Regions from separate parts of the Hahella chejuensis KCTC 2396 genome, predicted to be linked through region 2. Evidence: predicted binding sites of a transcription regulator. Region 2 holds the regulator's gene; each other region holds the start of a gene.
What was found. Region 2 encodes FNR, which switches genes on or off when oxygen is low (the NO sensors DNR and NnrR bind a similar motif). Its sites were predicted from a motif close to TTGATNTANATCAA; they were not measured.

Region 1 (10,360 bases), 2.0 Mb from region 2:
AGGATGTTCAGGAGAATCGAAAAAAAATAAATCTATGTTGCATCTACTTACCGTATAACTGGTTTCAAGCCGTCAAAAGCCAGTCAACACGATGTAAGTATCCAACCATCGTAAGGAGACTTCAGAATGAAAGGAGTAGACGCCTATCTCGCCGCAGTAATCACCGCCGTAACGCTCACAGGCTGCGCTTCGCAGACCGCGCTCACTGAGCAGGCCGCCTACCAGCAATATCCCGCCCTGGAAGAACTGAGGGATCAGGTCGAGCAGGGGAAATCACAGAATCTCAACGTATTGTCGCCGCAACGCTACAGCCAGGCCAGAAAGTCCTACCAGGATGCGCTGCAGTGGGCCCAGGCCGATAACGCCAAAGCCACCGGCATCGCCAGACAGGGACTGGCCTCTATCAGCGAAGCCCGCACCAATGCGGATGTCGCCGCCTATAACCTCGAAGATGTTCTCAACGCCCGTCAAAAAGCTTTGTCAGCCAATGCGGACAAAGTCATCCCCGGCGAGTTCATGAAAGCGGAGGACAGCCTCGTCAAGCTCACCGGAATGATTGAAAAAGGCGCCATCGAAGACGCCAAAGCCGGTCGTGCGGAAGTGGCGCGCCTGTACTCGCAAGCGGAGCTGAACGCGCTCAAGGGCAATATTGTGGACCGCGCCCGTGACGCGCTGGAATCGGCCAGAAGCCGCGACATCGACGATCTTGCGCCAAAAACCATGGAAATGGCGCAAGAAGAATATCAGCTGGCTCTGAAAACCCTGGATGCGGACAGGACTGATACAGAGCGGGCGCAGAGCCATGCGCAGAAATCCCTGTGGAACGTCATGCGGGCGGAATACATCGCCGACACCGTCAAATACTTCGATGAATCCGACTTCGACGAAGAAGACAAAGTGCTGTGGTATCAGCAACAACTGGCGACAGCCGTTGGCCCGATTAACCAACAATTGCCTTTCGATCAGCCCAACAAGGAAGTAGTGCGTCAAGTCAATGCGAATATTCAAGGGCTGATGGTGGATCGTGACTCCGCGTTGCTGGCGCTGGAAAACGCCAAGACCCGTGAGATGAGAGTGGCGTCGGAAAAAGACGAACTGATGGCGCAGCAGCAGCGGGAAGATCAGCGCAAGCAGGCCATCACTGCGAAATTCGCCGTGGTGCAATCTCTGTTCACGGACAAAGAAGCGGATGTATACAGACAGAAAGACAACGTGCTGATTCGCGCCCACGGCTTTAACTTCCCCTCCGGCAAAAGCGAAATTCAGGGAGAAAACTTCGCCCTGGTGAATAAAATCATCGAAGCGGTGAAAGAGTTCCCCAACGCGCAAGTGGTGGTGTCCGGTCATACCGATAATCGCGGCTCCACCGAGCTGAACCAGGGGTTGTCGCAACAACGGGCGGAGGAAGTGGCCAAAATGCTGAACGAAATCGGCCGCATACCTTCTGATAAAATTACCGCGATGGGCTACGGCGAGCAGCGTCCTGTGTCCACCAATGACACAATGGAAGGCCGCGCCGATAACCGTCGGGTTGAAGTGTTAATTGTCAACGAAGGCGGCGTTGATAAGATCTATTAACCCCTCTGTGAGGGAGAGGCGCGTGAAGTCCGCGCGCCTCGTCGGCATGGCCAATATCGTCGAACATTGATTCAACCTCGCTCTGGCGGGACGCTCTCGCAGGATAACGGGATATCTGCCGGGCGATGGATGGAAAGAATGCGTCCGTTGATCTGGGTCAAAGCTGACCCGGGCTGCGCCCCGCCACCCCTAATCACTTGATCCAAATCATAATTCTTCGCCGGCAAAGGCATAGACTCCCGCCCCGTCATCAATTCTTAATTTTGCAGTTGAATGTGAAGAGTAGGGGTATGTTATGCATAAGCTAAGTAAATCTATGTTGGCTCTGGGACTGCTGGTCTGCGCGGGCTCCGCGATGGCGCACCAGCCGGGAGATATGGTGCTGCGCGTCGGCGCTGCGATGGTGGACCCCCAGGATGACAGCTCAACCCTGCGCGTGAATGGGACTTCCGTAGACGGCACCAGCGTATCAGTGGATAACGATACACAGCTGGGTCTGACCTTCACCTACATGTTGCGTGAGCATATCGGTCTGGAAGTGCTGGCGGCGACGCCGTTTTCTCATGAAGTAACCGCCCATGGTCTGGGCGATGACCTGAAAACCGCGGAGGTCACGCACCTTCCTCCCACCGTCAGCGTACAGTACTACCCGATGGAAGCCGGCGCCGCCTTCCAGCCTTATGTGGGCGTGGGCGTGAACTACACCCTGTTCTTCGACGAAGAGCTGACGTCGGATTTCAAAGGCGCCATGGGCGACGGCAAGATCAAGCTGGACAACTCCTTCGGCGCGGCGTTCCAGTTGGGCGTTGACTATCAATTGACGGATAACCTGGTGGTTAACGCCGCGGTCTGGAAAATCGGCATCGACACCACCGCCACCATCGACCTGGATTCCGGCGCGCAGATCAAAACCGACGTGGATATCGATCCGCTGGTGTACATGGTCGGCGTTGGCTACAAATTCTAATTCCAGCGTCTTGTAAGCGGCTCCCTGGATCAGCCGGCGGAGCCAACCGCCAATGAATTTTGCGGCCCGCCCTCAGGGATGAGAGCAGGTCAGCTTCACCTCGCTTCATCCCCGCATGCGGCTCTGCTTTCGCCCATGCGGTTTTTTTTTGCATCCTTGCCTGCCGCTTAGCTGAGACGGGTAGAAGCAGATAGAGCCTGATAGCCGCCAATTCACTTCTTTTCCCTGATCTATACTTATTGCTCGAGCTTCACCATTCGTTGACTGGGTTTAACAGACATGGGGGGATGGCATGCAACGTTCTTTGATTTCCGCTGTCTTTGGGCTGTTTTGCATTGTATTCGGCGCTTTGGCTCAGGCTGCATCCACGGTTCAGGTGTGGACCTATTATGACTCGCCGCCGTTTGCGATTGACCCCAAAGGGGATGACCTCACCTCTACCTTGTGCCGGGTGCTGACGGCGAAGAGCGGCGGTGAATGGATTTTCAAACCCCAATATCTTCCTCGTAAACGCATTAATCACTACTTGGAAAGCGGCGCCGAGCAAGGGCTGGTGTTGTGGGCGAATCCCCTGTGGTTTCAAGACAAGGAAGAAACCAAGTACGCCTGGAGCAACCGCGTTATCTGGGGGGCCAATGAAATTGTGTCCCAACGGGATAACCCAGTGGAATACACCGGCCCGGAGTCTCTGGCGGGCAAACGCTTCGGCGGCGTGGCGGGACATCATTATGTCGGCATCGACGATCTCGTGCAGGCCGGACGCATCAAGCGGGAGGACACTACGTCGTTTTCCAAGAACCTTGATAAACTGCTGAGCAACCGGCTTGACGCCATGCTGATACCTCGCGGGGAACTGTTTCATATGGTCTCGCAAGGCAATCTTGGCGAAAGAGTGTTTATTTCCTCAAAACCCCATCAGCAATACGAACGTAAAATTCTGGCGACGCAAAAGCTGGCGGCGGTGCGGGACTTTATTAACGCCCAGCTTCCCGCGTTGAATGAGGACGCGGAATGGCGCGCGTTATTGGAAAAATATGGCTTGCAGCCATAACCCTGATCACCACTTCGACAACATAACCTTATCAAGGACGGATATTCCGGGGAGGATGAATAGCCGATGCGAAGTCGTTTTGGGCTGGCGTTGATGATCTGGCTGTTGCTTGGAGCTGATAGCCGCGGGGAAACGGTCGCGCCGGTGTGGACCTATTACACCTCGCCGCCTTATGACCTGCACGGCGACGGTTATGATCTGACCACCATTATGTGCGCGGAACTCACCAAACGCAGCGGCGGAAAATGGCGCTTTGAGCCTCAGAGCCTGCCCAGAAAACGCATAGACAGTTATCTGGAGCGGGGCGATCAGGCGGTGGTGGTCTGGGTGAACCCCTCCTGGTTCGGCGATATGGATGAGACGCGCTACGACTGGACGCGGGGTGTGGCGCCGGGGCGCAACGAGATTGTCTCTCTTAAGACGCAGCCAGTGGAATACACCGGGCCGGAATCCTTGATAGGGAAAAGTTTTGGCGGCGTGCTGGGACATCGCTATGTCGGCATCGACGAGTTGGTGGCGGAGGGGCTCATCAGGCGCGAAGACGCCTCTTCCTTCTCCAGTAACTTTGGCAAACTGCTCTTGCGCCGTATTGATGTGACCATGATTCCCCGTGAGGAGCTGTTCTATTTAATGGCGAACGAGCGGGTGGGGGCGCAACTTTATGTTTCCGAAAAACCGCATCAAAAGTATGAGCGCAAGATGTTGGTGACGAAAGGCCTCAAAGGCGTGAGAGATTATATGGACTCCCAGTGGGATGCGCTTAATGAGCATCCTGACTGGCGTCACCTGCTGCAGCGTTACGGACTGGATCAGTTTCAGGCGCGGAAGTGGCTGCCAGGTCCGGCGGTCTGGCCCGCCCCCGCGCGCTCAGCAGATTACGCACTGTCATTCTGAGTTTGGCGTTATCCGCCATGGTTTTGACCAGCGTAGCCTGAACTTTGGCGCACAGTTGCGGGGAGGCAGGGTAAGACGAAAAAATTATCACGGGAATTTCTTCTGGTTTGAGCTCATCCACCAACTCGTCGCCAGGGCCGTCCAGCAACTCCAGATCCAGTATCACCAGATCATATTTCTGTTCCTTCAGCATTCGGCGCGCCTGCTCCAAGGCGTCCGCCTGCTGAATATCGGCGATCTCCTCCAGAACGGAGCGGGCCACTTGCACCAGATCCGGATCATCTTCTACGTGCAGGATGCGGGGACGTTCCTGTCTCAACAGAACTTGGTGGATGATTGAGCGGAACTGCGCCAGGTCCGGATGAGAGCGACTTAACCAGGCCTGGGGGGCGAGGCCGCCGCGTTCCAGTCTGGGGTCCGCTCCGTTGCGGTATCCGTCGTCAGATATCACCAGCATTGGCAGTTGCGCCGCGGCGGGTACATGACGCAAGGTTCTCATGAATGTAAAACCGCCGTCATCGGACAGGGCGCTGTCGATAATCAACAGACAATATTGGTTTTCTTCCAGGCAGCGTAGCGCGTTCGTTGCGTCGGAGGCGACTTCACAGCACAGTCCCTCTGCGCGCACCGCCTTGGCCAGAAGATCGGCCAGTACTTTATCTTTTTCGCATACCAGAGCGCAGGGGCGCGCGCTGACTTTTGGTCTCTTTTCGGGGCTCCTTATGGGGAGATCGAAGTAGAATTCAGCGCCTTCGTTGGTTTTGCTGAAGAAGCCGATTTCGCCGCCATGGTGTTCAACGATAGCCTTGGCGATGCTCAATCCCAGACCGGTTCCTCCCTGTTCCCGGGTATCGGAGCTGTCTGCCTGCGAGAAGCGCTCGAAGACGCGCGAATGAAAGTCTTCGGGGATGCCTTTGCCGTAATCTTTGACGTGAACGCGCACTCTATTGGCGACATCGGAAACGGCGATATCGACGGCGCCGCCGCGAGGCGAATACTTCACTGCATTGGAGATCAGGTTGGACATGACTTGATGGAAACGCCGCTCATCGACATGGACCCAGGGCCTGGGTGGTGAATTGGAAAAGCGAAGTTCTACCTGATACTTGCCGGCGAATTCCTTGTGGTCCTCCAGACTGCGCTGAATCAGCGTCGCCAGATCCTGGTCCTCCAGCTCAAACTTGAGCGCGCCGGACTCCAGCTTTTCTATTTCCAGAATGTCGTTGATGAGCAGGGTGAGTCGGTCGCAATTGCGATGCGCGACCTTCAACATTTTAAGGACAGTTTTCGGCAGCTCGCCGCCATGCTTGCCCAGCACCAGGCCCAGCGCGCCGCCAATCGCAGTCAGGGGCGTTCGCAGTTCATGGCTGACGGTAGCGATAAATTCATCTTTTTGCCGCTCCATGCGTTTGCGATCAGTGATGTCGCGTACGACGCCGGTGAACATGCGGCGGCCCTCGACTGTCATCTCGCTGACCGCCAACTCCATGGGAAATGTCGAGCCGTCGCGTCGGCGGCCGGTGACTTCCCGGCCAACGCCAATAACCTTCGCCTCCCCGGTGTGCATGAATTTGGCGATATAGCCATCGTGTTCGCTGTGATATGGCTCCGGCATCAGGATGCTCACATTAACGCCGATCACGTCGCTGGCGGCATAGCCGAAGATGCGTTCCGCCGCGGGGTTGAAGGTGTCGATCAGTCCGGCGCCATCAATAGTGATAATGCCGTCGACGACGGTGTCTACAATGGCGCGGACGCGGGCTTCCCGGTCCTGCAGGGCGAGTTCCGACGCTTTGCGTTCACTGATGTCGCGCACCACGCCGGTGAACATACGGCGGCCTTCCACCTGCATTTCCGTCACCGCCAGATCGAGAGGGAACAGGCTGCCGTCCTTGCGCAGACCAAGCACTTCACGCCCCACGCCAATGATTTGCGCGTTTCCGGTTTGCAGGTAGTTGGCGAGGTAGCTGTCGTGGTGTTCGCGAAAGGGGGAAGGCATCAGCATTTGTACGTTGCGGCCGACGGCTTCTTCCGCGTCGTAACCGAAGATGCGCTCCGCTGCGGGGTTGAAGGATTCAATGACGCCCTGGTTGTCGATGGTGATGATGCCATCCGCCACCGCTTCGACAATAGCGCGCACCCGGCTGTCGGATTCCGACCTGAAGCCGCTCCCCCCGGCCTTATGATTGAGTTTCCCGCTCACATAAATTCCCTTAGCTGAACGCCAAAACGCTCGTGTTATAAATATAGGCGGGGCTCGGGCTATTACAAACTCAAGGGACTATTAATCAGGCAGACAAATAATCAGGCAGACAAATAATCAGGCAGACAAATCGCGTCCTTCTATTTGTCTGCAACGACAGGTCGGGCACAGGTCAGGCCCTGTCTTCCGCGGCTAGCCGCCGCGCAGGCGCGTCCCTGCCAGGCTGAGATCACACCAACGCCATCACCTCTTCCACAGGACGACGCAGCTTCTGCGGCCAGTTGCCTTCAGCCGGATAACCCGCCGTCACCAACATCACCGGCACTTCTCGCTCCGACAGCCCAAACTCCTGCGCCAGCGCCTGCGGATCGAAACCGCTCATGGCGCCGGTGGACAGCCCCATGCCTTGCGCGGCGAACATCAGCGTCATAGCGGCGAGGGACGCGGAACGGAACGCTTCGTCCCGTTGCAGTGCAGGATTGTTTTCATGCGAGGAACTGGCCTGCGCAACCCAGCCGTCACTGAACGCCTGCGGCAGAAAACCCGCGGCGACGGAAGGCTGCAACGCACTGGCCAGACCTTCATGCGCCGCCAGCGTACCGCAGATAATAAAAGTCACCGCGGCGTCCACCACCTGCTTCTGTCCATAGGAAACCGCCTGCAAACGCGCCTTCGCCTCAGGCGAACGCACCGCGATGAACTTCCAGTTTTGAAAGTTGTAAGCGGAGGGCGCGCGGGTGGCCAGTCTCACCAACTCGGTGATCTGCTCTTCAGACAGGGATTTCTCCGCGTCGTAACGGCCAGTGGATACGCGGTTTTCGATAAGGTCTTTTACGGTCTCGTACATATCAGGTTCCTTGATTTACGGCTAAGCAATGCATTTATCTTAAATTCAAGATAAAATCAGTTTTGCATAGATAAATCTTGATATCAAGATAAAATAAATGGAGCCTCTGATGACTGAAAAACGCCCGCCCGACGCTGTAGATAAGATTCTGCAACAGTGGAACGTAGAACGCCCCGACCTGGACGTCACCCCCATGGGCTCCATCGGACGCCTGAAACGCTGCGCCGCCCTGATGCAACGGAGACTGGACGCCACCTTTAGTCAATTCGACATGACCGGCTGGGAATTCGACGTCCTCGCCACCCTGAGACGCTCCGGCAAACCCTACTGCCTCGCCCCCACAGCCCTGTTCTCAACCCTCATGATCACCTCCGGCGCCATGACCCACCGCCTGCAACGGCTGGAAGCCAGCGGCCTGATCGAACGCACCGCCAACAAAGAAGACGCCCGCAGCAAACTCGTCCAACTCACCCCCAAAGGCCTCGAACTCATCGACCGCGCCGTCGACGCCCACGTACAAAACGAACACAACATCCTGCAACCCCTGAACCCAGAAGAACGCCAACAACTGGATGAGTGCATGAGGCGGCTACTAAGATTATTGGAGGGGGAAGGGTAGAGGCGGCTCACACTGATAAACCAGCTGAATCGTGAGCCGCTATAAGCCTTGGCGTAGAGCGCCAATACCCTGTCCCCGTTAATACCATGTCCCCGTTAACACTATGTCCCCGTTCGCCCTGAGCCTGTCGAAGGGCCTCCCAAAGCGCATAAGAAAAGTGTGCTATTAAACCGGTCAATACCAAGTGGGCAATGCCTGGTTGTGATCCAATGCAGGCATTCGTGGAACTGCTATCTTTGTATTTGTGCGCCACGAATCTTTGAGCAGTGATCGCGTGCCACTCTTTGTGATTTGCAATCTGTCTGGATGCGTCCAAGGAGGCGACGACCATGAGTGGAATCGTTCGGCGGAGTCTGGCTACGGCAATTGGTAACCCATTGTTATTGCGAACCCGGATTATTTGGATTCTGGTAAATCTAACTCTGCTTGCACTCGTTTTGCCTGTTCATGCAGAAACATCTCGGCGCAGCATCTCGAATCCTCCAGTGCTTGAACTCAAAAAGGGCGCTCCACTGGCGACCACCAACCTGAAGTCGATCCCCACGTCAGGGTCGCCCAGGGTTGGTACTGAACGACATCTGGATCTCGATATCGTCTATACCGACGGTCGCTTGTACAATCCGGCCACCGCTAGTTATGACAATGTCCACCTGCGCAGTTATGTAGGAACCGACACCAGTCCAACCCGTCCCTTTGTCGCCCCAACGATTGAGGTAACCCCCGGTGATACGGTGCGTGTGACGTTGAATAATAAGCTACCTGCTGATCCAAGCTGTATCAAACACGATGGCGACGTCAATGATCCCCATTGTTTTAACGGGACCAATTTGCATACCCACGGTCTGTGGATCAGTCCCACCGGAAACAGTGATAATGTTCTGCTGAAAATCGATCCCGGCGTTAGTTTTCAGTATGAATACAATATTCCGCCTGATCACCCTGCCGGAACATTTTGGTACCACACGCATTTACATGGATCAACCGCATTACAGGTTTCCAGTGGAATGGCGGGCGCACTGATCATGCACGGCGATCGTCCGCCATCTAAAACGAGCAATGGGGATATCGATACGCTGTTGAAAGACAGCGAAGGAAAGAGCTTCCAGGAGCGTATCCTGGTGTTGCAACAAATACAGTACGCCTGCTTGGAAAATGGCCAGGTAATGGAGGACAGCGACGGCAATGTCCTGTGGGATTGTCCAGCGAGCGTCAAAAATCCAATCTACGGTGTTGAATCCTACGATCAATTCGGCCCTGGTTCCTGGGGGGATTCCGGCCGTTACACAAGCATCAATGGCGTCATCTTACCTATCTTCACCGCCAAGGCGGGGGAGATTGAACGCTGGCGGATGATTCATGCGGGCGTGCGCGATACCATCAGTCTGGAATTCCGCAAATTAAAACCGAGCATCGCAGAGAGTAGCTTCAATACCCTCAAAGCGAAGGACGCCGATCGCTACATCAACGATAACTGCACAGGCGATGCTATTCCCTATCATGTTATCGCCGATGATGGACTGACCCGCGCCAAAGCCTGGCAAACCAAACTGTCTACCTTGCAGCCGGGCTATCGTGTCGATGCCTTGGTGGTCTTCCCCGATGATGGTAATTACTGTGTCATCGATACCTCGGCCCAGGCGGCGGCCAGCGTTTCTCAGACGGCGGAAAGCCGGCAGCTCTTGGGGATGGTGAAGGTAGCGTCAGGGGAGACAGTTCACGACATTCACGAATACTTGAAGAAACGCTTGATCGCTTCCGCGAATAAATTTATGCCGGCGTCAGTGCGCGACGACGTTGTGGCTGACTTGCAGGACGATTTGAAATTCACCAGGTTCACGCCTCATCAGGATATTGCGGAGAGTGAAGTCACCGGTAAGCAGGAGCTGACATTTTTTATTGATACGACCACGTCCGATGTGAAGTTTGAAGTCAGCAACTTTACGGGGATGTCGAAAACCGAGCCTGGCATGCCCATCGACCCGAATCCCTACGACCCCGATCGGGTAGACCGGCTTTTGACCCTGGGGGGAGTGGATGAATGGGTGCTGGAATCCCAGTACGCCAGCCATCCGTTCCATATCCATGTCAATCCTTTTCAAATTGTGAAAATTCTCGACCCTAACGGCCGGGATGTCAGCGCTCCCGACGCTGTGGATGACGCGAGTGGCGCTGCAGATCCCCAATATCCGGGATTGAAGGGG
Region 2 (10,360 bases):
ACTCGGATGGCGCTATCACGGGTGTTACTACAGGGTTTCGCGACCTGGATGATCGCACCTCGGGGATGCAGGCTTCAGACCTGATTATCGTTGCCGGTCGTCCCTCAATGGGTAAGACCACATTCGCTATGAACCTGGTGGAGAACGCACTGATACTGGGAGGGAAGCCTGTCTTGGTTTTCAGTATGGAGATGCCTTCCGACTCCATCGTAATGCGTATGCTGTCTTCCTTGGGGCGCATTGATCAGACTAAAGTGAGAAGCGGAAAACTGGATGAGGATGATTGGCCCCGTCTCACATCAGCCGTCAATATGTTGAAAGACAAGCCTTTATATATCGATGATACGGCAGCGTTAAGTCCAACTGAAATGCGCTCCAGGGCTAGAAGAGTGGCGCGAGATCACAATGGTGAAATTGGCTTGATCATGGTGGATTACCTTCAGCTGATGAGGGTGCCGGGGATGACGGAAGGTCGTACGGCTGAGATTTCTGAAATTTCACGAGGCTTGAAAGCCCTGGCGAAGGAGCTGAACTGTCCTGTAGTCGCGCTCTCCCAGCTTAACCGCAGCTTGGAACAAAGGCCCAATAAGCGCCCGGTCAACTCCGACTTGCGGGAGTCTGGGGCGATTGAGCAGGATGCTGACTTGATTATGTTTATCTATCGGGATGAGGTTTATCACGAGGATAGTCCAGACAAAGGTATTGCAGAAATTATTATCGGTAAGCAGCGTAACGGCCCTATTGGGACGGTGCGCTTGGCGTTCATGGGTAGGTTCACCCGCTTTGAAGATTTGGCCCACGATTATGGCGGGGATTACGAGTAATGCGTCCATCCCGCGCTCTTATTGATCTGGACGCGTTGCGTCACAATATTCGCCTGTTGAACTCCATCGCGCATAACGCCAGGTGTGCAGCGGTAATCAAAGCCGATGCATATGGTCATGGCGCAGTGGAAATTGCCCGTGCGCTGAAAGGGGAAGCCCCCAAGTTGGCGGTGGCTTGTTACGATGAGGCGGTGAGCCTGCGCGAAGCGGGCGTTACGACGCCGCTTCTGGTGCTTGAAGGGTTCTACAGCTCGGAAGAGTTGGCTGACTCCACTCGCTGGTGTGACATAGAGTGGGTTGTGCATGACATGGAGCAGCTGGATATGCTGTCCGAGGTGGCGCCGTTGCGTAAGGCGGGGCCTGACTCCACCCGAATGCAAACCTGGATTAAGCTAAATACAGGTATGAACCGCTTGGGATTGCCGTTAAATAAATTGGCTCACGTCGCAGAGAAACTGCAGCAGTTTCCTGGGCTTTCAGTTATCGGCTTAATGACCCACTTTGCATGTGCTGATGAGTTAGATAGTCTTCTGCAGCAGAGGCAGTGGCGGGCGTTTCAGGCTGGTATGCAGGCAGCGGGGGCGAATGGCTGGAGTTATTCCTCTGCTAATTCTGCGGCTTTGCTGCAGTATCCGGAAACTCATCTGGATTGGGTGCGCCCGGGTATTGCAATGTACGGCGCGTCCCCCATGGCGGATAAGACGGGGGCAGATTTTGGTTTGAAGCCGGTAATGACCTTTGAGTCACGTTTGATTGCTACCAGGGAGCTGCAAGCTGGAGACTCTATTGGCTATGGCGCCGCCTGGACTGCGGACGCCCCAACGCGAATGGGAGTGGTCGCGGTGGGATACGGCGATGGTTATCCAAGGCAGATGCAGAATGGGGCTCCTGTCGCCGTGTGCGGTAAGCGGACAAAAATTATTGGGCGTGTATCCATGGATATGTTGACGGTGGATATCTCCCATATTCCAGAGGCTCGCATTGGGTCTGAAGTGGAGTTGTGGGGCGGGACTGTTTCCGCGGATGAGGTTGCAGGATATGCGTCAACAATCTCCTATACTTTATTTACGGGTATGACCTCGCGGGTTCCCAGAGTATATATTAATCGTTCGGAAGTAGTTTAAGGCGCTGCGTTGGCGGGGGCTCTCGAGGGAGGCTTTGGCGCGGCCTACGGGATGTAAGGCGGGGGAACCCCGATGCGCAGGGTTTGCTAAAATCCCGTCAAGCAGCCAATATTGTAAACATAATATCTTCAGGCGGCCCCGTATTCTGGGGGCTGCCAAAGGCCACGAGATGCATTTAAGGGGTACATGAGTGATTGTTTGTGTGACGGGAATCGATTCGCCATTAGGTAAGGCTATAGCTCAGCGTTTGCAGCAGAGCGGTATAGTGGTGGAGGGCGTCCCCTACGAACAGTTTCTGATGACCAATGATGCGATCGTGCGGGGAATGAAGTCGATGCCGTCAGCGGACTTTGTCGTTCATGCTGCGGAGATGAGCGATTTGTTCAAAGCGGAGCAGCACCCGGACCTGGCGTATCAGGTTAACGTGTCCGCTTGTGCGGCGGTTGCGGAGGTTGCGGACTTATGGAAGGCGCCGATTGTTCATCTTTCCAGTCATCTTGTTTTCGACGGCGTCAAAAAGAATCCTTATATTTCCGCCAACAAAGGGCGTCCTCTCTCTGTGTATGGGCGGACAAAGTTGCAGAGTGAGCAATGGCTTCAGGAAAACTATAGCAAGCATCTGATCTTGAGGGTTGGTTGGTTGCTGGAGGCGGGCGCTCAAGGCTGGTTGCAGACCATGCTTTCGGCATTGTCGTCAGGCAAGCGTCTTAACGCCAGTACCGATATGCAGCTGACCCCTGTTGCGGTGGATGATGTGGCGAGAGTGGTGGACGCTGTTATCAAACAGTTAAGCTGTAACATCTCCGTATGGGGTGTTTACCATTATGCTGGCGCTGAAGCGGTCACCCACTATGAATTGTTGAAGGCGATTGTGTTGCAGGCCTTTGGCCAGGAGGAAATGCTACAGGCTCTGATCGAGAAGAAGGGCGCTGATGTCTTGCCTGGAGTGGCGCTTCCCGCGAATGGGGCGTTGGGCTGCATCAAGCTGCGCAACACCTTTGGCGTCAAACAGCTTCCCTGGCGTCGCTACCTGCCTGCACTGATTGAGCAATGCCAGCAACGTGGGGGCGTGAAGCCCGCTGAAAACTGCTTGGAAGAGAGCCGTTAACGGCCGTTAACGGCGGACTCTTTTTGGTGTTCCAGACACTTAGTGTCGTGGCGGAGAACTTTCTGTAGCTCTTCCAATTGCAAAATCTGAACTTCCCTTCCTTGGACCTTAATAATGCCGTTGTTCTGGAAGCGGGTAATAACCCGACTCACAGTTTCGACCGCCAAACCTAAATAGTTGCCTATATCGCTGCGAGGCATGGGGAGCCTGAAGTTTGTGCCGGACAGGCGACGACGGCTGAAGCGAGTTGATAAGGACAATAGCAGCGAGGCTATGCGCTCTTCCGCAGAGTTTTTGCTCAGTAGCATAGTAAGCTGCCTGCTTTCCTGAATTTCTTTACTCATCAGCGAGAAAAAGTGGTGCTGCAGGCTGGGAATGTCTGAGGCTAAGTCTTCAAATTTTTCCAAAGGAATTTCGCACACGCTAGTGCGTTCGAGAGCGACGGCGGAGCAGGAGTATTTTTCCATGCTAACGCTGTCCAGCCCGATAATCTCACCTGGCAGGTAGAAGCCGGTTACCTGCTCCTCGCCTTCCTCAGATACGGTGAATGTTTTGATTGCGCCGCTACGAACGGCGAAGCAGGAGCGAAATGGCGTATGCTGCTCAAAGATATATTCACCGCGATTGAGCATTTTGCCCTGGCGAATGATTTCTTCCAGGCGATCAATGTCTTCAGCCCCGACCGCTATTGGAATGCAAAGTTTGCTCAAGTTACATTCATGGCAGCCCCTGTGTAAGCTAAAAGGAGAGGAGGTTGCTATATGCTTGCTTTCCATCGGTCGCCTCGTGGCTGAATGAGTGAAACTGCTTAAAGAGGCTTCTAGGATAGCCAATAGCCATTTAAAAGCAAATCCCCACAGCAGGAAATTTACAGGGAAAACCTACGCTCGCCGTTGTTTCTACATAGCTTTCACCTTTTGTTACAACTGTGTCTGAGTGTAACGAATTGCTCTTGCCGGGAGTCCTCCGTTGTCCAGGATTTTGTAGTAGTCATCCAGCTGGGTGGCGTTGCGCAACTGGTAGTGGGGCGTGTAAGAGAATGCGCCCAACCCGACGCCATGCAGACAACTGACGCCTTGGCTTATTAAGCCTGTCCAGGGTAGCGCGAAAAAGTCCTGGGTGATCGGAATAAACGATGCGGACTTAATGCGTCGCTTGAAATCTTTTAGCGCTGTTTCCAGGCTAGGTGTGCTGGTGAACTCTGGTTTATGGCTGGAAAGAAGGATGCCCTGCGGTCTTTCCGTCAGAATTTCCTCAAGATGCTGGGACAGTGCGGAGAATGTGATGGGTGACACTTTCAGACGCAGATAGACGGCTTTAAAGTCGAATGCCCTAATGGTTTGTAGCCAATCCTTAAGGTCCTCAATAGGACAGGACTGCGCATATTCACCGGGATCATTGATGCAGATGATGTTAAAGCCCAACCCTTTGATCAGGGCTAGCGCTTCCTCTGAGTCTGGACGAGCGTCCAACTCGATGACATGACGGGCATCGGCGCCGAAGTTCAGCTTGAACTCCCGCCCTAAATAGTACATGACCTGCGTTTGCGCTGCGGGAGTAAGCTGGCGCACCAGATCGCCGAACCAATGCAGGTACTTAACCTGGCAACCGGCAGGAAGGCTTTGCTTGAGTAGTCTCACTTCCTTTACGACATAGTCGATGTACTTCTGCAGATTTGCGCTCATGGATGGAAGTCGGCGGGTATAATTTTCCGCGCTTACGAGTGTGGTGAAGCAGGGCGCTTGAACGCTCAATGCGAACCCGCCTTCATAGTATCGAGCCAGAGAGCTGTTGCGATAGTCCGCATCATAGGCTCCCTCGTTTAAGGCGCTCCAGTTCTCGCTGGAGAACTCTTTGGGAGGGGAGTTGAGCAAATAAACCCAGCTATCATTACCCCCATTTTGTATCGCTTGTTCGACAACCTTTCCAACTGGCATATTGGGTCTCCAACCAGGTAAGAAAACATCTGCGCGCGCTTGACTGTCGTTGTTGGCGAATTGGCGCGCGCGCCTGCTGTCACACTTGCTGGCAAGTGAGTCCCCCTCTCTCCATGCTCAGTGTATCCAGCTCCCAGCGGGGCGCCTTGATATTGATCAAGGGGTGAGCGGGTGGCTGCCTGTGTGGGTGGACTTTAGTCGCAAAAGCCCTCAAACATTGGGTTTCTGGGGCATTGAGGGATAACATTCATTGCAGCTTTGGGCGGGGAGTTGATATCCTTTGCGGGCATTGAAAAAAGGCGGGCAAAAGTGCAGGCATTTCAGCTATTTCGGTCTTTCGTTTTTTACCTTGGGTATGCTTGGGGCGTCATCATCACATCATTAGTTGGTATGTTGGTGGGTCCTTACGTCAATTTTGAAAAGCGCTATTACATCGTATCCCGGTTTAATGTGTTTGCGCTTTGGTGGGCGCGCGTTGTTTGCGGCATACGTTATGAGATTGAGGGGCTGGAGAACATTCCGAAAACAAGCTGTGTGGTTGTCAGCAATCATCAAAGCGCCTGGGAAACCTATTTGTTAGGCGTCATATTCCGTCCTCAATGCACAGTACTGAAACAGGAGTTGATGAAAATTCCGTTTTTTGGCTGGGCGCTAAAAAGATTGAAGCCCATCGCCATTGACCGGAGTAAGCCTTCTGCGGCGCTTAAGCAATTGCTAAAGCAGGGAAAGGAGCGTCTGACTTCTGGGTATTGGGTTGTGATTTACCCTGAAGGAACGCGCGTTCGTCCTGGACAAGTTGGCAAATACAATAAGGGGGGCGCCTTGTTGGCGGTCAGCGCGGGCGTACCTTTACTGCCAGTGGCGCATAATGCAGGCGATTGCTGGCCTGCTGGCAGTATTAGTAAGCGCCCAGGTTTGATAAGGGTCAGGATCGGTGCGCCGATTGAAACCAGTGGGCGCGCTACCGATGAAGTTCATAAGGAAATGGAAGAGTGGATAAGGCGGACCTCCGCCGCCTTAAGCCAGGCGTAAGACTTTCTATTTGTAGTTTGAATATACTTTGTCCAAATAGCCTTCAGTACGCATCTTATCGAGCACTTTATTGAGGTGCTCAATGTGCTCATCAGGCGTGTCCTTGTTCATCGCCAAGTATAGACTGGTGTCTCGTATAGTAAATATAGGTTTGATGTCGGAAACACCGGCCAGCTTAGCGTAGTAATAGCCTGATGCGGTGCTGGAGATCCATAGGTCCACCTGTCTTTGTTGCAGCCTCTTTGGGTTGAGGCTGTCATCTTCCAGCTCTGAAGCGTTGAAGCCGTTGTTCTTCAAAAATTGCGCTCTGGAGTCATCCTTATAGCAACCAATGAGATAAGGCTTGGCGTCCTCTACAGAGTTAATTTTGATAGTAGTGTCATTTCTTGCGAAGAATACCCAGTCGTTCTTGGCGAGTGGACCTACCCACTTGAACAGCGGTTTGCGCGCATCGGTCAATGTAGTGCCGAATACGCCACGGAACTCTTTGCGTTGCGCGAAGTTGTAAGCGTAATTCCAATTTCTGAGCTTCATACGATAGTCATAACCCGAGCGTTTAAAGAGCTCTTTGACTATATCCACATTGATGCCGCTGATAGCGTCAGCTTTGTGTTCGTATTTGTGGTCTTCCTCGCCCATATTAAAAGGCGGGAAATTTTCCGTGACCAGGTTAAAGGTTTCGCCACGTGCAATGGCGGACAGAAAGAGAACAGAAACCAACAATAGCTTCTTAGCGATCATTAAATCACCTCAAACGGCTGGGCGGAATATTGTTCTGACTAACGATTAGTCTGGTTGCTTATTAAACAGCTGGTGTAGGTGTCTTCCTAATAAGTAGTTTTCCGGATGAGTGGGGAGGAAAGGGGAGGAATACCCCTGCGAGCCCCATGAAATAGGGGCTCGCAGGATTTGTAAGGCTCTGTTGTTTATCTGTATCTGGCGGTAATTTTTTCCAATTCGCCACTAGAGCGCATTTTTTCCAGGGCCTCATTGAGCTTGTTGACGTATTCATCCGGCGTTTCTTTGTTAACTGCTAAATACAGTTGTGTCTCCTTAACGGTGAATACAGGTTGAATGTTGGTAACGCCGTTTTTGGCTGCATAGTAGGGGCCGGAAACGGGTCCTGAGATCCAAAGGTCAATTTGACCGTTTTGTAGTCGCTTGGGATTCAAAGCGTCATCGTCGAGGCTGGAGGTCTCAAAGCCATTGGAAAGTAGCCATTGCTCTCTCACATCGCCTTTATACGCTCCAATCTTGTACTTCTTGGCGTCTTCAATCGAGTTTATTTTGATGGAGGAGCCTGATTTTGCGTAGAGGACCCAGCCGTCGGAGGCGATTGGGCCAACCCATTTAAATAGAGGTTTGCGAGCATCGGTGAGTGTGGTTCCGAATACACCTCGAAAATCTTTGCGCTGAGCGTAGTTGTATGCGTAGCTCCAATTACGCAGTTTCATGGTGTAACCGATTTTCGCCTTGGTGAAAATCTGTTTGACAACATCTGTAATCAGACCGGTGATGTCCTCGGGTCTGTGTTCATACTCAGCATCATTAACGCTCATGTTGTAGGGAGGGAAGTTTTCAGTAACCAGGTTGAAAGTTACCTCTTCCGCATTTGCTGATACGCAGAGAGTGGCGCATAACGCCAAAAGAAGGGAGCGAAAATAATACATGTCTTAACCTCGAATGTAGCTACCCCATTAAGGATAGTCCGTCTATCCGAAAAATCCACGGTATGCCGAGAATTTTTTTTGTTATTTTGTTGATTTTATTAACAAAAGTACACACTGAAAATAGAAGCGCTGTATTTTAATGCGTTTTGGTCGATTGGTGCTTAGTGGTGGTGCAAGGGGGAAGGTGAGGGGGAACAAAAAAGCCCGCTTAAAAAGCGGGCTCTCGAAACTTGGTAGCAAGGGGCGGATTTGAACCGCCGACCCCAGCATTATGAGTGCTGTGCTCTAACCAACTGAGCTACCTTGCCGTCTCATTTGAGGCGCGTATTCTGTTGTTTTTTGCTGGGCTTGTCAACCCTAAAAAATCATCAGTTTATACGTTAAATCTGAAATGAATGACGTCGCCGTCCTGAACGATGTAATCCTTGCCTTCCAAGCGCCATTTTCCTGCTTCTTTCGCGCCTTGCTCTCCGTTGAAAGATGTGAAGTCGTCATAGCCGACCACTTCCGCTCGGATGAATCCGCGTTCGAAATCGGAGTGTATGACGCCTGCCGCTTGTGGTGCGGTTGCGCCGATCTTAACGGTCCATGCGCGGACTTCTTTTACGCCCGCCGTAAAATAAGTCTGCAGGCCAAGTAACTTGTAGCCTGCACGAATGACGCGATCAAGTCCGGGTTCTTCCATGCCCAGGTCGGCCAGGAACTCGGCTTTTTCTTCGTCTTCCAGCTCTGCGATTTCCGATTCCAGCTTATTGCAGATGGGGACGACGACAGCGCCTTCTTTTTCGGCAATCGCTCTTACCACGTCGAGGTGGGGGTTGTTTTCGAAGCCGTCTTCAGCAACGTTGGCGATGTACATGGTTGGCTTTACAGTGAGCAGGCACAGCTCTCTGATCACCAGCATTTCCTCCGCGCTCAGATTCAGGGCGCGTACGGGCTTGGCTTCATTCAGGTGCGGCAGTAATTTTTCCATCACCTCAATTTGCTGCTTGGCGAATTTATCCCCGCCTTTGGCGATGCGCGAGATCCGCTTGATGCCCTTTTCTACGGTGTCCAGGTCGGCGAGAGCCAGCTCGGTATTAATGACATCGATATCTGCGGCAGGATCGACTTTATTCGCCACGTGAACCACGTTTTCATCTGCAAAGCAGCGCACTACGTGTGCGATGGCGTCGGTCTGTCTGATGTTCGCCAGGAATTGATTCCCCAGTCCCTCTCCTTTGGAGGCTCCGGCCACCAGGCCGGCGATGTCGACAAACTCCATAGTGGTAGGGATGACTTTCTGCGGCTTGACGATTTCCGCCAGCTTTTGCAGCCGAGGGTCGGGCATGGCGACGATGCCTGAGTTGGGCTCAATGGTGCAAAAAGGGAAGTTTTCGGCGTCGATGCCCGCTTGGGTGAGTGCATTAAACAGGGTTGATTTGCCTACGTTAGGGAGTCCGACTATGCCGCAATTAAATCCCATGATATGTCCTCAAGCTTGGAAATTTAAGTAATTAGGTCTCTATAAGTCTCGTCGGCCCATCCTATGCAGACAATGCAATAACTTGATGTCTGGCGCGGAAGGCGGAAAAACTAAACCGCAGGCTCAAACTTTGAGGGCTGCGGATCAAAATTTTGAAACCGGTGCGCTTTAGGCGCGTTAGTGGGCGCAAATTATACGCATTCGGGAGGGCGTGAGCCAGCTGGGCAGGGTAGGAAATGCGTCAGGCGCGGAAGCTGTGCAGGCGGTTCATGGCGGTGTCCCACTGGCCGGAAATGATGGCTTCCAGGTGGGTGTCCAGCTGATAGAATGCTGACTCCAGCTTGTCCATATCCTCTTTACTGATTCTGCCAAGAACATGGCTGGTCACCTTGCTTTTATCTCCGGGGTGGCCAATGCCTAGCCGCATGCGAGGGAAGTCTTTATTTCCGCCAAAGCAGCGAATGATGTCGCGCAGGCCATTGTGTCCTCCATGTCCGCCGCCAAACTTGAGGCGGAGTGTTCCGGCGTCAATGTCCAGTTCATCGTGCGCCACCAGTATATTTTCCAGTTCGATTTTGTAGAACTGGCTGAGGCTCAGAACGGATTGACCGCTGCGATTCATGAACGTGCTGGGAAATAGAAGGTGGATGTCTTCGCCGGCGATGGATATTTTGCAATAGTCGCCGTGAAGTTTTTTGTCCGGCCTTAAGAATTGGCCTTTTTTTCTGGCCAGATGCTCCAGCCAGAGAGCCCCGGCGTTATGCCGGGTCTGGGCGTAGTCGGGGCCGGGATTTCCCAGCCCGACAATGGCGCGAACAGGCTTCGCCATGGAGCCTTATTCAGCCTCGCCTTCGCCTTCAGCTTCGTCAGCTTTGGCGCCTTTCGGCTTGTGTACTGCAACAACAGGCAGGTCGTGATCTGAGCCTTTTGTCAGCTCAGCCAGTTCAACGCCTTCTGGCAGTTTCAAGTCGGAAAGGTGCAGGATTTGCTCAACCTGTACGGAAGTCATGTCAACTTCGATGAATTCAGGCAGGTTAGCGGGTAAACAGATTACTTCAACTTCTGTTTGTTGATGAGAAATGCTGCCGCCGCCCTGGCGTACGCCTTCACACTTATCTTCGTTGATGAAGTGCAGGGGAACGTTTACGTGCAGTTTTTGATCTTTTTGTACGCGGAGGAAGTCGGCGTGCATGATGATCG
Region 3 (10,360 bases), 2.8 Mb from region 2:
ATTCAGCGGCGTGTCCACATACAGGTGTCTGGATTTAGGATGGGTTTTGATGAACAGTGATCCGCCCCCCTGGGCGTTCAGCGAGCGCACCTGTTTCCAGGCGTAGTCGCCATGCTTGTCCGGGTCAGTGCCGATCACGGCGATGCTGCCGTCGCCCAAGTGGCTGGTGGCCCAGACCGGTCCGTATTTCGCGTCCGTAAAGTTGGCGCCGCGACCGGGATGAGGGATTGCGCCGACATCGATCAACGCCTCCAGCGCGCCGTCCTTGGAGTCGATGACCGCCACCTTGTTGGACTGGTTGGCGGCGGTGAGGAAGTAACGATGAGTGTTGTCCCAGCCGCCGTCGTGCAGGAAGCGCGCGGCGTCGATAGTGGTGACTTTCAGAGCGTTGATGTCTTCATAATTCACCAGCAGGATTTTGCCGGTTTCCTTGACGTTGACGATGAACTCGGGCTTTTCATGCGACGCCACGATGGCGGCGACTCTCGGCTCGGGGTGATACTCCTGGGTGTCCACGGTCATGCCGCGGGTGGAGACGATTTTCAGCGGCTCCATGGTCTCGCCGTCCATGATGACGTATTGCGGCGGCCAGTAAGCGCCGGCGATAGCGTAGGTGTCCTCGAAGCCTTTGTATTTTGAGGTCTCTACAGAGCGGGCTTCCAGGCCGACTTTGATTTCCGCCACCGTATCGGGAGTTTCCATCCATAGATCGATCATGTTGACCTTGGCGTCACGGCCGATGACGAACAGATAGCGACCGGAGGAGGATAAACGAGAGATATGCACGGCGTAGCCGGTTTTAATAATCGTTACGATTTTTTTACTGTCGCCGTCAATCAACGCAATTTGACCGGCGTCCCGCAAGGTGACGGAGAACAGGTTTTTCAGATTGAGCTTATTGAGTTGTTTGCTGGGACGATCTTCCGGTTTGACCAGGACTTTCCAGCTGTTTTTCATCTCCGCCATTCCCCACTCAGGCGGCTGCGGCGGTTCATGCTGCAGGAATTTCGCCATGAGTTTGACCTCATCGGCGGTGAAGTCGCCAGAGGTTCCCCAGTTGGGCATGCCGGCGGGGGAGCCGTAGTTGATGAACGCCTCCAGATAATCCGACCCTTTGGCCTGAGTAATATCCGGCGTCAGCGGTTTGCCGGTGGCGCCTTTGCGCAGCACGCCATGGCAGCCGGCGCAACGTTCGAAATAAATGCGCGTGGCCTTCTGAAATTCTTCTTCCGTCAGGTCTGGCGCTCCGGGAGAGCGTACGATGCGCAGACCTTCGCCCGTCATCGCTGTGGGCGCGCTTTCATATTTGCCGGGGGGAGAATTGACGAGGTCGCTTTTGGTCTCCGCCAAGGCCGGATTCGATAGCGCGGCGACGAGGGCGAGGGTGAGTGTCGGGTAGGGCAGGCGGAACGGCCCGATTGGCGATTGCCTGCGGCGTTGTTGAGCGCGATCTGTTTGTGTAGCACTGGCTGATTGCATGGCGCTGTCCTTCTCATCAGAGTCTTGCTATTTCGATTCTTTACTGTCGCAAAACCGTCCGATCCCGGACGCGCCTTGCGAGACTACGGCGCTTTTTTAACGACGATTCAGGCGCGTATGACTCCTATTTGAGTTGACTGTAAAAGGCGGCGAGGTTGGCGATGTCGTCGTCCGACAGTGGCTTGGCCATGCTGGACATCATCGGATCGTTGCGCTTGCCGTCGCGGAAATCCTTTAGTTGCTTGATCAGGTATCCCTCTTTCTGTCCGGCCAGATTCGGCCATAGTCCGTTGCCGCTGACTCCTTCACCGCCGTGGCAACCGGCGCAGGTTGCGGCCTTCGACTTACCGACCGCCGGGTCGCCTGCGAGGGCGTTTCCTGAGAGTACGGCGGCGACTAAACACACTAAGGCTGCAGGTTTGGATATTCCCATGGCTGTCCCCTTTTTGCTGCTGGGTGAATGTCCTTGAGCACAACGAGAGTAGGTCAGCGGAGGGTGGGTAAAGTTGATGAGGATCAATGTTTTGCGAGCGCCAAGGCCAAATACCCCATCGTGGGTACATGAGCGAAAACCGGTTTCGGGTAGGGTAAAAAACAGAGATTGGACATGGACCAAGCACAGGATCGCCAGCCTATGAACACACCTCAGGACGCCCCTTTCTACCTTCCTCAAGGCGGTGAAATTGAACTGTTTGAAAAAGCCTACAGCCACGGCCTGCCGGTGTTGATAAAAGGCCCCACCGGCTGCGGCAAAACCCGTTTTGTGCAACATATGGCCCATCGCCTGGAGCGACCTTTATTCACCGTCGCCTGTCACGACGACCTGACCGCTTCGGACCTGGTGGGACGTCATTTGATCGGCGGCGACGGCGCGTTCTGGCAGGACGGCCCCCTGACCCGGGCGGTGCGGGAAGGCGGCTTGTGCTACCTGGACGAAGTGGTGGAGGCGCGCAAGGACACGACGGTGGTATTGCATCCCCTGGCCGACGACCGCCGCATCTTGCCCATTGATCGTACTGGCGAGCAATTAGAGGCGGCGGACGGGTTCATGTTGGTGGTGTCCTACAACCCAGGCTATCAGAACGCGCTTAAAGGGATGAAACCCAGCACCCGACAGCGCTTTGTCGGCGTCAGTCTGAGCTATCCCGTTCCGCAACTGGAAACCCGGATCGTGGAAAAAGAGGGCGGCGTCAGCCCCCAGTTGGCGCGCCGTATCGTGGATGTGGGGGTGGCCTTGCGGCGTCTGGAGCAACATGATCTGGAAGAGGCGGCGTCCACCCGTTTGCTGATTTACACGGCGCGCCTGATGGCGAGCGGCGTTGATCCGATGCGCGCGTGTCAGGCCTGTCTGGTGGAGCCGTTGACCGACGATGAAGAGACGCTTCGCGCCTTGACGCAAGTGATCGATATTCACTTCGGCAGAGATTGACCGGCTGCGATTCAGGATGAGTGATCCCATGGCGCAGCGAGCTTATCTATGGCCGCATATCTTGTATCTGGTAAATCTGCTGGCGCTGCCCGGGGCGGCGTTCTTGATCCTGCTTGGGTGGTACTGGCGCAGCCGCCGACGGCGCGCGCCTGCGGCGTTGCAGTCGGCTCAGGCTATCGCGCTGACAGGCGCGCTTATCAATGGCGCCTTGCTGGTGGTCATTCCGTTGTTCGTATTGTGGTTGAGCGACAGGGAGCCGATGACGGTCACGTTGGTCCTGGTTTACTGGCTGGCGGCGCACGGCGCCTGTGTGGTTTGGGGCGTCTATGCGCTGACTCGCGAAAACGCCGGTCGTCCGCTGTCTATCTGGGGCCGGAAATGAAACGCCCTCCGGTCCGCCATAACGCTGCTGTTTTTACTCCGAAGTCCGGGCGCACCGGGCTTCAACCTCATCATCAACTTCGTCAGGGAGCAAGCCATGCCGGAAAAATTCAGTAAGAACGCCGCCCGTAATATTTATTACGGCGGCAGTCTGTTTTTTATTCTGCTGTTTCTCGCATTGACCTATCAGACCACCCAGGCTCTGCCGCAGCGCGATCATCGGGATCAGCTGACGGAGGCGGTGGCCAGAGGTAAGGAAATTTGGGAGGAGAACAACTGCATCGGGTGTCACACGCTAATGGGAGAGGGCGCCTATTTTGCTCCGGAGCTGGCCAATGTGTTCGACCGGCGCGGCGGCGAACAGGCCTTCACCGCGTTTCTGAAGGCCTGGATGGCGGCGCAGCCGCTGGATGTTCCCGGGCGACGTAAAATGCCGCAGTTCAATCTGAGCGAGCAGCAAGTGGAGGATCTGGCGGAGTTCCTGAAATGGACCTCTAAAATCGACGACAACAACTGGCCGCCCAATATCGAAGGTTAAGTGGGACAGCATGGAGAAAAAGGCATGAAATACCAGTCACAGGCGGTAGCCAAACCCTATTTTGTTTTCGCTCTGATTCTGTTCGCCGGCCAGATCCTGTTTGGACTGATTCTGGGCCTGCAATATGTGATCGGAGACTTTCTGTTTCCGGAGATTCCCTTCAATGTCGCCCGTATGGTGCACACCAACCTGCTCATTGTATGGCTGTTGTTCGGCTTTATGGGAGCGACTTATTTTCTGGTCCCGGAGGAGTGCGAAACGGAACTGCACAGTCCCAAACTGGCGTTGATTCTCTTCTGGGTCTTCGCCTCAGCCGGGGTGTTGACGATTCTGGGCTATCTCATGGTCCCATACGCAACACTGGCGGAGATTACCGGCAATAAGTTCTTCCCGACCATGGGGCGGGAGTTCCTGGAGCAACCCACGCTGACCAAAGTCGGCATTGTGATAGTGTGTCTGGGCTTTCTTTACAACGTGGGCATGACCCTCCTCAAGGGCCGCAAAACGGTGATCAATGTGGTATTGATGACGGGTCTGGTCGGGTTGGCGGTGATGTTTCTGTTCTCCTTCTACAACCCCAGCAATCTGGCTTTGGATAAGTATTTCTGGTGGTGGGTGGTGCACCTGTGGGTGGAAGGCGTCTGGGAGCTGATCATGGGCTCGATTCTCGCTTTCGTGCTGATCAGGGTGACCGGCGTGGATCGCGAGGTAATCGAGAAATGGCTGTATGTCATCATCGGCATGGCGCTGATCACCGGTATTATCGGCACGGGGCACCATTATTACTGGATTGGTCCTGAGCCTTATTGGCACTGGCTGGGCGGCGTGTTCTCCGCGCTGGAGCCCTTGCCGTTCTTCGCCATGACCATTTTCGCCTTCAACATGGTCAACCGTCGGCGTCGGGTTCATCCTAACAAGGCCGCCACGCTCTGGGCCATGGGCACGGCGGTGATGGCGTTTCTGGGAGCAGGCGTCTGGGGCTTTTTGCATACATTGGCGCCGGTCAACTATTACACCCATGGCTCTCAGATCACCGCCGCCCATGGTCATATGGCGTTTTATGGGGCCTACGCGATGATCGTGCTGACCATCATATCCTACGCAATGCCGATATTGGGCGGACGCACCGAGGGCAACAGCAATCGCTCCCAGGTGGTGGAAATGTGGGGCTTCTGGCTGATGACCGTGGCCATGGTGTTCATCACCCTGTTTTTGACCGGCGCCGGCATTCTACAGGTGTGGCTGCAGCGCCTTCCAGAAGCGGCGGGGGCCTTGCCGTTTATGGTGACCCAGGAAAAAATCGCTGTTTTCTACTGGCTGCGGGAAGGTGCGGGAGTGGTGTTTCTGGTGGGGTTGATCTGTTACTTCGTCAGTTTCTTTGTCAAAGGCCCGCAAGCTCAGTCCGCCTGAGCCAGTCGTCATGTTTGAAGTGGAAGAGTGGGTCGGCGGTCTCTGGCATCGGGCGGTAACCCGGTATGCGGACGACCGTTACGCCGAGGCGGCGGTAACCTTGACGCAGATGCGCAAGGAAGTCGGCGTCCTGTACCGCGCCCTCGGCGGCGAACGCGCTGTGCGCATCGATACCGCAGCGGAGCGTCCCGTTACGCTGCCTCGCACATTGTGGCAGCGTGTGGCGGGCAGTCATCGGCGTCTGGCGTTGCCTTATCTCAATGAGGAGGTGTTGGCGTTGCCCGGGGAGGTCGCCTTGTTTCCAGCGCCGGAGCTGAATCGGGAGGTATACAGGATGCTGGCGGCGACAGCGGCGCTGTCGCCTTCTGTCGCAGGCGGACTCGACTGGGCGCAGGCCGCCTGTCATCGGTACGTTGCGCTATGCGCCGCCTACCCGGCGATGCGATCCCGTTATGACGCCTTAATCAAGGCCTATCTGCCGTTACGTATTCCATTACAGCGCTTGCCTTCCGAGCTTCAGGATAGAGAGACGCGCCTGCGCAACGCCTTGCAACATCTGGAGTTCGCAGCGATGCAAGCGTCGGATATGGACGGGCTGCAGCCGCCGCCATTTTGGCTGTATCCAGCGCAAGGCGAGGGGACTGGCCCAGTGCGGCGGGAAGCGCCCGCGCATGAGACGCCGCCAGAGGATAAGCCGCCTGCCGCAGCGGAAACGGATGCCGGTAAAAAAGCGCAGGGAGAGTACGTGGAGGATCACGATGGCGACAAAGGATTGCTGGTGTTTCGTCTGGAGAATCTGTTCAGTTGGTCTGAATATCTGAAGTTGGACCGTACTGCGGACGATAGCCCGGATGAAGACGCGGCGCGCATCGCTGAAGATTTGGACCACCTGAGCCTGTCCACTCAGGAGTTCGGCGGCGGACAGCGCATCAAGCTGAACCTGGATTTGCCGTCCGCCAGTGAGGATGACACGCCGCTAGGTCCAGGTCTGTATCTACCTGAGTGGGATTATCGTTGCCGCCGACTGCTCCCGGATCATTGTCTGCTGCAACCATTGCTGGACCATCGTGCTCCGCCCTGCGCGCCGCCCCCGCAACTACGCCGGGCGGTGAAAGCGGTTCGCGCCAGATTTGAACAGATGCGTCCCATGCGCTTTTGGCGTCGTAATCAGGCGGAGGGAGAGGAAATCGAGATGGAGCGCTGGAACGAGTTCTGCGCCGACAGAATCGCGGGGGGAGCGTTCGAGCAACCCATGTTTAAAAGCTTCAGCGGGCGGCTGCGGGATCTGGACTGTCTATTGCTTGCGGACCTGTCCATGTCCACCGACGCTTATGTGGATAACGACAGACGCGTGATCGATGTGATCAGCGACGCCTTGCTGCTGTTTTCCGAAGCGCTGGACGCCGTCGGCGATCGCTTTGCTCTGTATGGCTTTTCCTCCTGTAAGCGCCAGCATGTTCGCTTTCATGTCATCAAGAACTTCGCCGAGCCCTACACGAATGCGGTGCGAGGCCGCATTGTGGCGTTGCGGCCGGGATTTTACACCCGTATCGGCGCGGCGATACGGCAGTCCACGACCATACTGCGGGACCAGAAAGCGTCGCGGCGACTGTTGTTGATTCTTACCGACGGCAAACCCAACGACCTGGATCTCTACGAAGGCCGCTACGGGCTTGAAGACACCCGCCAGGCGGTATTGGAAGCGCGACGGGCGGGGCTGATTCCATTCTGTATTACGGTGGACAAAGAAGCGGGGGATTACTTGCCGTATTTGTTTGGCGACAAAGGCTATGTCCTGGTCAACTCGATTCAACGACTGCCGCGGGAATTACCAAAGTTATACGCGACGCTAATGGAAAGTAAGTAATAGAAGTAAATTAATAGAAGTAAAGTAATGAAAGGCGAGTAATAGAAGACGAGTAATAGAAAATAAGCAGAGGATCGCGAAGAAAACTAAACACCTGATATCTGCGCGGCGAGCCGCGAGAGACAGGGCCTGACCTGTGCAGGCCCTGTCGTTGCAGACAAATAAGAGGAAACTGTTTGTCTGCCTGATTAATCGCTACAACGCCGCCTGCGCCAATGCCTGCTCCAGATCGGCGATGATGTCGTCCTTGTGCTCAATGCCGATGGACAGGCGCACCATATCCGGGGACACGCCGGCGGCGGCCTGTTCTTTTTCATCCAGCTGCCGGTGCGTCGTGGTGGCGGGGTGACAGGCGAGGGTTTTGGCGTCGCCGATGTTCACCAGTCGCTTGACCATCTGCAACGCGTCGATGAAACGTCCGCCGGCCTCTTTGCCGCCTTTGATGCCGAAACTCAGTACGGAAGAAGGTTTACCGCCCATGTACTTTTGCGCCAGCTCGTAATAAGGGCTGCTCTCCAGGCCGGGATATTTCACCCAGCTGACGCTGGGGTGAGAGGCCAGGAACTGACATACCGCCATGGCGTTTTCCACGTGTCTCTCCATTCGCAGCGACAGGGTTTCGACGCCTTGCAGAATCAGAAACGCGTTAAACGGAGACAGCGCCGCGCCCATATTGCGCAACGGCGCCACCCGGGCGCGGCCGATAAAGGCGGCGTCGCCCAGGGCTTCGGTATACACCACGCCGTGGTAGGACGGATCAGGCTCGTTAAGCTGTGGAAAGCGGGGATTGTCTTTCCAGGGGAAACGGCCTGAATCAATGATCACGCCGCCGATGGTGGTGCCATGACCGCCAATGTATTTGGTCAATGAATGCACCACGATATCCGCGCCGAAATCGAAAGGACGGCACAACACCGGCGTAGCGACGGTATTATCGACGATCACCGGTATGCCGTACTTGTGGGCGATAGCGGCGAGCGCTTCCAGGTCCGCTACATTGCCGGCGGGATTGCCGATGGATTCGCAAAACACGGCTTTGGTGTTTTCATCGATCAGCGCTTCCATGGACGCGGGGTCGTCGCTGTTGAACATGCGCGCGGTGACGCCGGATTGCGGCAGTGTGTGAGCGAACAGGTTGTACGTGCCGCCGTATAGCTGGTTGACGCTGACAATATTGTCGCCGGCGCGGGCCAGCGTTTGAATCGTGGCGGTGATCGCCGCCATACCGGAGGCCATCGCCAGGGCGCCAATACCGCCTTCCAATTGCGCCATCCGCTGCTCCAATATGGCGTTGGTCGGATTCATGATGCGGCTGTAAATATTGCCTTCCACCTTCAGGTCGAACAAATCCGCGCCATGCTGGGTGTTGTCGAAATAATAGGAGGTGGTCTGATAAATCGGCGCCGCGACGGCATGAGTGGTCGGGTCGCCGGTAAAGCCGCCGTGGATGGCGATAGTTTCTTGTTTCATGGAACTCTCCGCTGCACGTAAGGGGGTGTTTGCTCTGTGCTTATTCGCGTCAGCCGGCCCTGAAGGCGGGCTAACTATTTGTATCAGTTAGGGAATCGTTGTCGTTAACAACGGCCTGCAACAGAGTGTACCGGTAGCTGGCGCAGGTCAATATGCCGGGCGTCTGAATTTGCCATGGTTCGTATTTGAAACTAGCATTGGCCATGTGGGCCTCCCGAAAACGTTCTGGCTGACGTTTATGGAGTTTCCCTGAATTTCAATTTCTGGATGACTGGCGCGACATGCGTAAACAATCACTTCACATACTGCTGGTCGTCGTTGGCTGGACTTCCGTGGTGCTTGGCGTCATTGGCATTGTGCTGCCGTTGCTGCCCACCACGCCCTTTATTCTGCTCGCCGCCGCCTGTTTCGCGCGCTCTTCGCCGAAATTTCACCACTGGCTGGTGTCTCATCGTCATTTGGGGCCGATCGTGAAGAACTTTGAGTCAGGACGCGGCGTCACCCGCAAGGTGCGGGCGCGGGCGTTGATCTGTCTGTGGGTGGGACTCTCCATTTCCATGGTGGTCGTCGGCAAACTGTGGAGCCTGATTATGCTCAGCGGCATTGGCGCCTGCACTACCTTGTACCTGTGTCGTTTACCGACGTATGAAGAGGACGCGGGCGAGCCCGAATCCCAGGTCAACTAACCGGCCCCGAATTACTCCACGACCGGCTCTTCCCATTCTGTATTGAATTGCAGATCCGCCAGACGCGCGTAGAGTTCGCTGTCGCGGATCAGCTCGCTATGGGAGCCCAGGGCTTCCAGGCGACCATGATTCAATACGGCGATGCGGTCCGCATTTTTCACTGTCGCCAGGCGATGCGCGATGACCAGCGTGGTGCGCCCTTCCATCAGACGCTCCAGAGCCTGTTGCACCAGATATTCGCTTTGCGCGTCCAGCGCGCTGGTGGCTTCGTCCAGCAGCAGAATAGGGGCGTCGGTGAGTATGGCGCGGGCGATGGCGATACGTTGTTTTTGGCCGCCGGATAAGCCAAGGCCGGCATCTCCCAGGCGGGTTTTGTAGCCCTGTGGGAGCGCGGCGATAAAATCATGGGCGTTCGCAGCTTTGGCGGCGGCTTCGATTTCTTCTTGGGTGGCGTCCGGTTTGCCGTAGCGTAAATTGTCTTCAATGGAGCCGAAAAACAGAGCCGGCGTTTGCGACACCAGGGCGAAGCAGCGACGTAAATCCGTAGGCTCAAGCTGCCGAATATCCACGCCTTCCAGGCGGATTTCTCCGGTCTTGCAATCGAAAAAACGCAGCAACAGGTCAAACAGCGTGGACTTTCCTGCGCCGGATGGTCCTACTAACGCGAGGGTTTCTCCCGGCGCGACATCCAGGTTCAAATGGTCGATGGCGTTGGCGTCCGGACGCGCCGGATAAGAAAAGCTGACGTCTCTTATAGACAGGTTGCCGGGGATTAACTCAGGTAAACTTTTCACGCCAAATTGCGGCGCGGTGATTTCATTCTTCGACTGCAGCAGCTCCACGATACGTTCCGCCGCGCCGGCCGCCCGCTGCAGCTCGCCGATCACTTCACTGACGGAGCCCACCGCGGCGCCCACTAATACGCTGTAGAACACGAAGGCCGCCAGTTCGCCGCCGCTGATGCGTCCCTGGATGACATCCAGGCCGCCGATCCACAGCATGGCGCCGACCGCGCCTAACACCAGAACGATGACGACTGTCACCAGAATGGCCCGTTGTACGATGCGTTCCTTGGCGACGCTGAAGGCGTCTTCAACATG

Region 1: HCH_RS16100 (OmpW/AlkL family protein) is a predicted target of FNR. The motif match lies at 1,726-1,739, and genes of this name have one in related genera.
Region 3: HCH_RS19710 (CbbQ/NirQ/NorQ/GpvN family protein) is a predicted target of FNR. The motif match lies at 1,986-1,999, and genes of this name have one in related genera.

What each region holds. Positions count from the first base shown of each region.
Region 1 is NC_007645.1:3,723,175-3,733,534, reverse strand. Features, by position in the region: gene HCH_RS16105 (OmpA family protein) at 127-1,578, shown strand; gene HCH_RS16100 (OmpW/AlkL family protein) at 1,874-2,545, shown strand; gene HCH_RS16095 (substrate-binding periplasmic protein) at 2,838-3,596, shown strand; gene HCH_RS34790 (hypothetical protein) at 3,663-4,490, shown strand; partial or broken gene HCH_RS32440 (PAS domain S-box protein) at 4,540-6,693, opposite strand; gene HCH_RS16080 (nitroreductase family protein) at 6,923-7,540, opposite strand; gene HCH_RS16075 (MarR family winged helix-turn-helix transcriptional regulator) at 7,650-8,159, shown strand; gene HCH_RS16070 (multicopper oxidase family protein) at 8,645-10,360, shown strand, end outside.
Region 2 is NC_007645.1:1,740,283-1,750,642, forward strand. Features, by position in the region: gene dnaB (replicative DNA helicase) at 1-824, shown strand, start outside; gene alr (alanine racemase) at 824-1,948, shown strand; gene HCH_RS07765 (SDR family oxidoreductase) at 2,151-3,056, shown strand; gene fnr (fumarate/nitrate reduction transcriptional regulator Fnr) at 3,053-3,832, opposite strand; gene HCH_RS07775 (coproporphyrinogen III oxidase) at 3,977-4,993, opposite strand; gene HCH_RS07780 (lysophospholipid acyltransferase family protein) at 5,303-6,025, shown strand; gene HCH_RS07785 (substrate-binding periplasmic protein) at 6,032-6,766, opposite strand; gene HCH_RS07790 (substrate-binding periplasmic protein) at 6,952-7,695, opposite strand; tRNA gene HCH_RS07795 (tRNA-Met) at 7,927-8,003, opposite strand; gene ychF (redox-regulated ATPase YchF) at 8,069-9,160, opposite strand; gene pth (aminoacyl-tRNA hydrolase) at 9,402-9,989, opposite strand; gene HCH_RS07810 (50S ribosomal protein L25/general stress protein Ctc) at 9,996-10,360, opposite strand, start outside.
Region 3 is NC_007645.1:4,539,442-4,549,801, reverse strand. Features, by position in the region: gene HCH_RS19720 (nitrite reductase) at 1-1,479, opposite strand, end outside; gene HCH_RS19715 (c-type cytochrome) at 1,604-1,912, opposite strand; gene HCH_RS19710 (CbbQ/NirQ/NorQ/GpvN family protein) at 2,114-2,908, shown strand; gene HCH_RS19705 (hypothetical protein) at 2,937-3,290, shown strand; gene HCH_RS19700 (c-type cytochrome) at 3,387-3,827, shown strand; gene HCH_RS19695 (cbb3-type cytochrome c oxidase subunit I) at 3,852-5,237, shown strand; gene HCH_RS19690 (nitric oxide reductase activation protein NorD) at 5,248-7,104, shown strand; gene HCH_RS19685 (O-acetylhomoserine aminocarboxypropyltransferase/cysteine synthase family protein) at 7,300-8,574, opposite strand; gene HCH_RS19680 (YbaN family protein) at 8,856-9,260, shown strand; gene HCH_RS19675 (ABC transporter transmembrane domain-containing protein) at 9,272-10,360, opposite strand, start outside.